Regions from separate parts of the Labrenzia sp. THAF35 genome, predicted to be linked through region 2. Evidence: riboswitches for the same ligand, from Rfam matches in the RefSeq annotation. Region 2 holds a riboswitch; the other holds the start of a gene.

Region 1 (3,552 bases), 350 kb from region 2:
GCAGCTCTTCCATCCGCTGGTCGAACATGTCCACCGGCACCAGATGCGCCAGAAAGCGGGACTTCCGGTCTTCCAGAAATCCTTCGAACTCACGGGTGACGGTTTTCAGGGCCATCGGCGGTCAGGCGGGTGCCTTGAAGTGCTTGGACAGCTTGAGTGCCTGGCCCTGATAGTTGGAGCCGATGCCTTCGCCGTAGAGTGTCGCCGGGCGCTCCGCCATGTGTTCATAGACCAGACGCCCGATGGTCTGGCCGTGTTCCACGATGAACGGGACATCATGTGAGCGGACTTCAAGAACCGCGCGTGAGCCGACACCACCGGCACTGGCGTGGCCAAAACCGGGATCGAAGAAGCCTGCATAATGGACACGGAATTCGCCGACGAGCGGATCGAACGGCACCATTTCGGCCGCATAGTCCGGCGGCACATGCACAGCTTCCTGGCTGACCAGAATATAGAATGCATCCGGATCGAGGATAAGTTCCGCCCGCTGGCGGCGATAGATAGGTTCCCAGAAATCCAGAACGTCCTGCGCGCCGACGACATCCACATCGATCAGTCCGGAGTGTTGCTTGGCGCGATATCCGATCAGGCTGTTGGGTCCGGTCCCTTCCAGATCGATGGAGAGCTGCACACCGTTGCCGATGCGCTCGTTGCCGCCGCTCATCAATGTGTGGGCCTTGTGCACCTCTTCCAGTTCCGCATCGGGAATGAGCGATTGACCGCGCCGGAAGCGGATCTGGCTGAGGCGGGACCCGGACCGCACGAGGATCGGAAAGGTCAGCGGCGAGATTTCGGCATAAAGCGGACCGGTGTAGCCGGCCGGAATGGTGTCGAAGGCAAGACCGTTGTCTGTGATGACGCGGGTGAAGACATCCAGGCGGCCGGTCGAGCTTTTCGGGTTGGCGGTTGCCGAAATATCGGGAGCCAGGGCGAGGCTTTCCTGCAGCGGCACGATATAGACGCAGCCTGTTTCAAGGACGGCACCTTCGCTCAGGTCGACCGTGTGCAGTTTCATCTGCTCAAGCCGAGCTGCGACCTGGATGTCGGGGCCCGGCAGGAAGCTGGCACGCACCCGGTAGGCTTCCTTGCCCAGACGCAGGTCGAGGCTGGCAGGCTGTATCTGACCGGCGACAGGCGGCGCGTCCGCTGAAATCTCTCCGGCGGCGAACATGGCCTGGATTACCCGTTCCGGCAGAATGCCGTTTGCTGTGAGAAGTGCGCTTCCGTTCAAGACCTGACCCGCTGTGACGTTCATGAAGATGTTCCGCATTATGCTGGTCTATGGTCATTAAAGGATCGGGCCGCCCGCGCCAACAGGCATTCTGGCAGAACGGGGCTTTTGAGAGGATCGTGCGCAAGACAATTGACCTGTGCCCGCTTTTCCCGTAGGACAGGCTCACTTCGTGGTGATTTGGGCCGGCCGGCTTGCAGCCACGTTAAACAAGTTGCTAAAAAGGCCGGAGGTGAGAACCCCGGTCTTGAGGCTGGGGTTTTTTGCGTTTGGAGCGAATGAAAGACATGACTGAGACCACCAAGACCGGAAACAAGAACTGGCGCCCTGCAACCACTCTGGTTCATGGCGGCACCATGCGGTCACCGTTTGGTGAGACCTCGGAGACCATCTACCTGACCCAGGGCTTCACCTACAGCGGTGCCGAAGCTGCCGAGGCCAGGTTCAATGGCGAGGACCCGGGTTATGTCTATTCGCGCTATGCCAACCCGACCGTCACCATGTTCGAGGACCGCATCAAGGCACTGGAAGGGGCCGAGGCCGCGCGGGCAACCGCCAGCGGTATGGCGGCCGTCAATCTGGCGCTGATGGCAGCGGTAAGGGCAGGCGATCACGTGATTGCCGCCAAGGCCCTGTTCGGCTCCTGCCGCTATATTTGCGAAACACTGTTGCCGCGCTTCGGCGTTGAAAGCACGCTGGTAGACGGAACGGACATCGAGCAGTGGAAGGCGGCTGTCCGGCCGAACACCAAGGCCCTGTTCCTGGAAAGCCCGACCAACCCGACGCTGGAAGTCATCGACATCGAGGCCGTGGCACAGATCGCCAAGGAAGCCGGTGCCCGTCTGATCGTCGACAACGTGTTTGCGACCCCGCTGTATCAGTCGCCGTTTCGGCTCGGTGCCGATGTGGTCGTCTATTCGGCCACCAAGCACATCGATGGCCAGGGCCGGTGCCTCGGCGGTGTGATCCTGTCGGATGAGGAATGGATCAACGACGAGGTCATGCCCTTCATCAAGCATACCGGTCCGCACATGAGCCCGTTCAGTGCCTGGGTCCTGTTGAAGGGCCTGGAAACGCTGCCGCTGCGCGTTGCGCGCCAGACGGAAACGGCGGGCAGGATTGCCGACTATCTGGCAAGCCAGTCCAAGGTCGCGCGGCTGATCTATCCGGGCCGGGACGACCACCCGCAGGCCGATGTTGCCAAACGCCAGATGAGCGGCGGATCCACCATGCTGGCGATGGAAATCGAGGGCGGCAAGGAAGCCGCGTTCCGTTTCACAAACGCGCTGGAAATCGTCAAGATCTCCAACAACCTGGGCGACGCCAAGAGCCTGATCACCCATCCGGCGACGACCACGCACCAGTCGATTGGCGAGGAAGCGCGCGCGGAACTCGGTATCACCGATGGTATCCTGCGGCTTTCAATCGGTCTGGAGGATCCGCAGGATCTGCTGGAAGATATCGAGAAGGCGCTCCAGGCGATCTAACGGCCTGTCTGCCGCAGCGCCTTCACGCCAATGAGCACCCGGGCGCCGGCGGACACGACGCATATCGCGGCAAAACCGTAGGCAAGCGCAGGAAACCAGGCGGGGACCAGAGCCATCAGCAGGAATAGCGCGATGGTCTCGGTACCTTCGGCCAGCCCGCCTATGTAATAGAGCGATTTGGAGCCCTGAGCGTCGGTGGTGAGCTTGTTCTTCTCCGCCATGATGGCAAAGGCCAGAAAGGCCGAGCCGTTGGCGTAGAAGCTGGCAAGAAGTGCCACCGCCGGCAAAGCGTTGCTGGCCGGGTCCTGTATGGCAAAGGCCAGAGGGATTGCGCTGTAGAAAAAGAAATCCAGTGTGATGTCGAGGTAGCCGCCAAGATCCGTCTTGGCCGTTGCCCGGGCCAACGCGCCATCGAGACCGTCTGCAAATCGGTTGACCGCGATCAGGAACAAGCCGATCAGGGTATGACCCGTTGCGATAGCGATGGCTGCCCCCATGCCGGCAGCAAAGCCCGCCAGCGTCACGCTGTTGGCAGTAAGCCCCGTGCCGGCAAGGATCAGGCCCAGCCGGTTCAACGGCGGATCGATCAGCGGGCGCAGGTGGGCATCGAACATGAAGAGATCACTGTTTTGGGTCTGACAGATGGTGTTCTTGCAAAATCCGGCCTCAAATCTCAAGCAATTCCGGCCTCATATGTCACAACCCTCTTTCACGCTTGCGTCATTCGCCCTATAAGCCCCTCCTGAACGAGCGGGCACTACCCGTGGAAGTCGCTTCGGACCGGTCTATTTCAAGGTTCGCAGTTCTGAAATTAAGGAAAAGCCGTGTCTG
Region 2 (3,552 bases):
CAAGGCGGTTTCCTGGGAAGAGGCCAACGAGGGGCTGATGGAAGCCTTCTTCGTGCGCAACGTGATCATGTACACGGTTGTCGGGGCCATTCTGGTGGTAGCCGGCTTCGGCATCTTCAACATCGTCTCGACGATCGTGCACGAAAAGGCGCGTGATATCGCGATCCTGAAGTCACTCGGATTTCCGGAAGTCGATATTCAGCAGATCTTCGTGCTTGAAGGGCTGGTGATCGGCATCCTGGGCGCTATTGCAGGTTCAGCGCTCGGCTTCGGACTGTCGAGCTATCTCGCGTCTGTCAAATTCGAATTCACCCAGGACGTGGAGATGACCCACCTGCCGATCTATTTTTCCGCCCTGCACTACATCATAGCCTGCCTGTTGGCGCTGTTTTCATCCGGGATCGCCGGCTACATTCCCGCCAGGAAAGCCGCCCGGCTCAATCCTGTCGACATAATCCGAGGGGCGACATGACCCCTTCCGCGGAAAAACAGACGGCTCCCGGCCACGTTCTGCTGGAAGCGAGCAACCTCACCCGCATCTTGCCAGCCATCGTGCCGGTGACACTGGTACAGGACGTCAGCTTTCAGGTTGGCGAGGCGGAGTTCGTTGCGATTACCGGTCCGTCCGGTTCCGGGAAATCATCGCTTTTGTATCTGCTTGGCCTTCTGGACAGGCCGACGTCCGGCGAGGTCCGGATAGACGGCCTTCCCACCCATGCGCTGACATCTGCCGAAATGGCGCATCTTCGCCTGGAAAAACTCGGCTTCGTCTTCCAGTTTCATTTCCTGCTGCCGGAATTTACCGCGCTGGAAAACGTGATGATCCCGATGCAGCGGCTCGGCAAACGCAGCCCCAAGGCTCAACTCGACCATGCGACGGAGCTTCTGGCGGCGCTGGGTCTGGAAGAGTTTCTTCACCGCCGCCCGGAGCAATTGTCCGGCGGGCAGCGACAGCGCGTCGCTGTCGCCCGGGCACTTGCCAATTCACCGCAGTTGATCCTTGCTGATGAGCCGACCGGCAGTCTCGACAGTGTATCGACGGAACAGGTGTTCGAAAGTCTTCAGGCCATTGTGAAGACCGAAAGGACCACCGTCGTCGCCGTTACCCATGATATCGATCTCGCCGACAGGATGGACCGGCGTATCCACCTGGTCGACGGCCGCATCGATTACGACCGGCACCACCAAAGGGAAGAAGCACCCAGCTTGGGCTCATAATTTTCGGCATGAGTAGCTGGCACCGGTTTCAGGCGACTTGAGGCTCATGCACCGGCTGGACTATCGCCAGCAGCATCAGGAGCGCAACAGGTATCGCAAGCGCCCAGAACCCCATGACGGTCATCAGGAAACTCGCCAGGAGGCCTCCGGCCGCGAAGGCCATCAGGACGAAGGCCTGGTGACGGATCCGGGAGCGGCTGTCGGGCCGCGTTTCGGGATGCGTGAAATAGTCGGCGATGCCGAGCACAAGCTTCAGCGTATTGCCGGTCATGATGGTCGTGGGAACATGCCTGTTGAGCAGGGTCAGCATGATGACGTTCTGCAACGACATGGCCACGGTGGAGAAGCCGACAGCCGTCAGAGTGACGGCGGACAACGGCCCTCCGGCTGACGGATCTCCAAGACCGGCGACAAACATGAAGCCCGCCACCAGCAAAGCTTCGAGCGCGAACAGATGCCGGACGGCAATCCTGTTTTTGCGCACCAGCGCAGTGACCGAAACGAACCAGAAGAGAGTTGAACCGAAGAATACCGCGAGCACGAAGACCTTCAGGGCCGCGTTTTGCCCCTGGTGAAACACCTCCGTGCACAAGACGACAAGCGTTCCGGTAATGAATGCCGTGAAGGTGTGAAACAGGCCGAGAATACAGACCACATCGATGAAGCAGGCACAAAAGGCGAGCAGGATCGGCACCAACGGCCGACTGTGATGCAACATGGATCGGTCCAATTGTGGAGCTCCCGAGCTAGTCCTTTGAGGAAGATGTGCCATGCACTGACTGACTTGCCAAGCCGGATTGGACATGGCATAAGCGCGCCATCATCAAGAGAAGGGCTGGCGCCCTCGCCAACCTGCCATTCCGGGCAAGGTGGTTTCCGCAACAGGGATGCGGCTGGTCAGACCCTCAACCGAGGCTTTCCGGCAACTAAGCGGTTAATTTGCATGCGCCAGTCCTCCTCGGGCAACCGATGGAGGATTTTTTGTCTCAGGACCCTTTTGCCGGACGTGCGGCAGATCTGATCGAGAACCATGTGGCGGCGAGCTCCAAGCTTGCCGGAACGGATATCTGGTGCCAGGCCGCTGAAGACTGCGTGCTGGCGCGGATCAAATCCCTGCGCATCCTGGGTGGCCTACCGCGGCACAAGGCGCCGCTGAGCCAGACCGCCCGCACCGAGCGTTTGAAAACACTGCTTCAACTGTGGGCGAACGGCTGCACCTGCGCTGTCGATGAAGACCTCTTTGCCGATATTCTCAACCGGCACGGACCCGTCAGGCACTGACAGGGCGTGCCCCCGTGTGGTGCACAACGTCTGCACTCTGCCAATTTGTTTGATACAGGCGTGCTGCAACAACTCGCCTCATCCTGAGGAAGGTCGAAGGCCTTTCTGGAAGGATGGGCCGCTTGCTCATCAGTATACCGCCCATCCTTCGAGGCAGCGCTGACGCGCTTCCCCAGGATGAGGTTTGTTATGAGTTTTTTTGGGGAACCAAGCCGGATGAGATCGCGACGCTCAGTCTCGCTTGGGGACCGGGCGCGGCTTGCCGCCGTCATCGACGGCCACCATGGTGAAGACCGCTTCGGTCACCTTTTCACGGTGGCCGTAGCGATGGCGCAGGGCCCAGGATTCAAGCTTGATTTCCATCGACGAATTGCCGACACGAAGGACTTCGGCATAAACGCACAGCACGTCGCCCACATGCACAGGCCGGATGAATTTCATCTTGTCGACCGCGATGGTCACGACACGTCCCTCGGCCCGTTGACCGGCTGCGATACCGCCTGCCAGGTCCATCTGCGACAACACCCAGCCCCCGAAAATATCTCCCGAGGCATTGGTATCGGCAGGCATTGCCATGGTGCGCAATGTCAGATCGCCTGTCGGCTTTTCGTCGTACACGCCTGAGCCCCTCCGCTGATTCTCGCAAGAAGACTAGGTCATCACCTGCAAGAATAGAAGTGGTTGATCGGAGGGCCTCAGAAGGAACTGCGGATCAAGTCCACCGTCAAAGGACAAACATCAGGATTGCCATGATCCACAACGGCATGGGGGCAGCGACCCAGATCAGCAGGATCGGCAGGCCGCGATGCAGAAGGTTGGAGGTATTCATTTCGGTTGCTTTCTAGCTGAAGGCCTGGATTTCAAGGACTGTCATCGCCGAAAGGGCGACGATGCCGGTGATGAAGGCCAGTTTCGCACTGCCGATGAGTGTGCGGCCGGCGACATCCAGTTTCGGCAGCGGCATGCCGCGCGAATCCAGATACATGGACAGAAGCATCAGCGAAAAGACGGTGAACCAGACGAACACCAGCACTTCCGCTATCAGGACAATCG

What was found. Region 2 has a riboswitch for S-adenosylmethionine ahead of FIU93_RS01015 (hypothetical protein). Riboswitches for the same ligand answer to the same signal wherever they lie in the genome.
Region 1: it holds a riboswitch for S-adenosylmethionine, as region 2 does, so the genes downstream of both, FIU93_RS27685 (O-succinylhomoserine sulfhydrylase) here and FIU93_RS01015 (hypothetical protein) in region 2, are expected to answer to the same signal.

What each region holds. Positions count from the first base shown of each region.
Region 1 is NZ_CP045380.1:6,036,079-6,039,630, reverse strand. It holds gene FIU93_RS27695 (YigZ family protein) at 1-115, opposite strand, end outside; gene FIU93_RS27690 (2'-deoxycytidine 5'-triphosphate deaminase) at 122-1,258, opposite strand; SAM riboswitch at 1,397-1,476, shown strand; gene FIU93_RS27685 (O-succinylhomoserine sulfhydrylase) at 1,522-2,721, shown strand; gene FIU93_RS27680 (CDP-alcohol phosphatidyltransferase family protein) at 2,718-3,335, opposite strand; gene apaG (Co2+/Mg2+ efflux protein ApaG) at 3,546-3,552, shown strand, end outside.
Region 2 is NZ_CP045380.1:211,988-215,539, forward strand. It holds gene FIU93_RS01000 (ABC transporter permease) at 1-472, shown strand, start outside; gene FIU93_RS01005 (ABC transporter ATP-binding protein) at 469-1,218, shown strand; gene FIU93_RS01010 (YoaK family protein) at 1,247-1,936, opposite strand; SAM-I-IV-variant riboswitch at 2,034-2,158, shown strand; gene FIU93_RS01015 (hypothetical protein) at 2,200-2,499, shown strand; gene FIU93_RS01020 (acyl-CoA thioesterase) at 2,731-3,075, opposite strand; gene FIU93_RS01025 (hypothetical protein) at 3,341-3,552, opposite strand, start outside.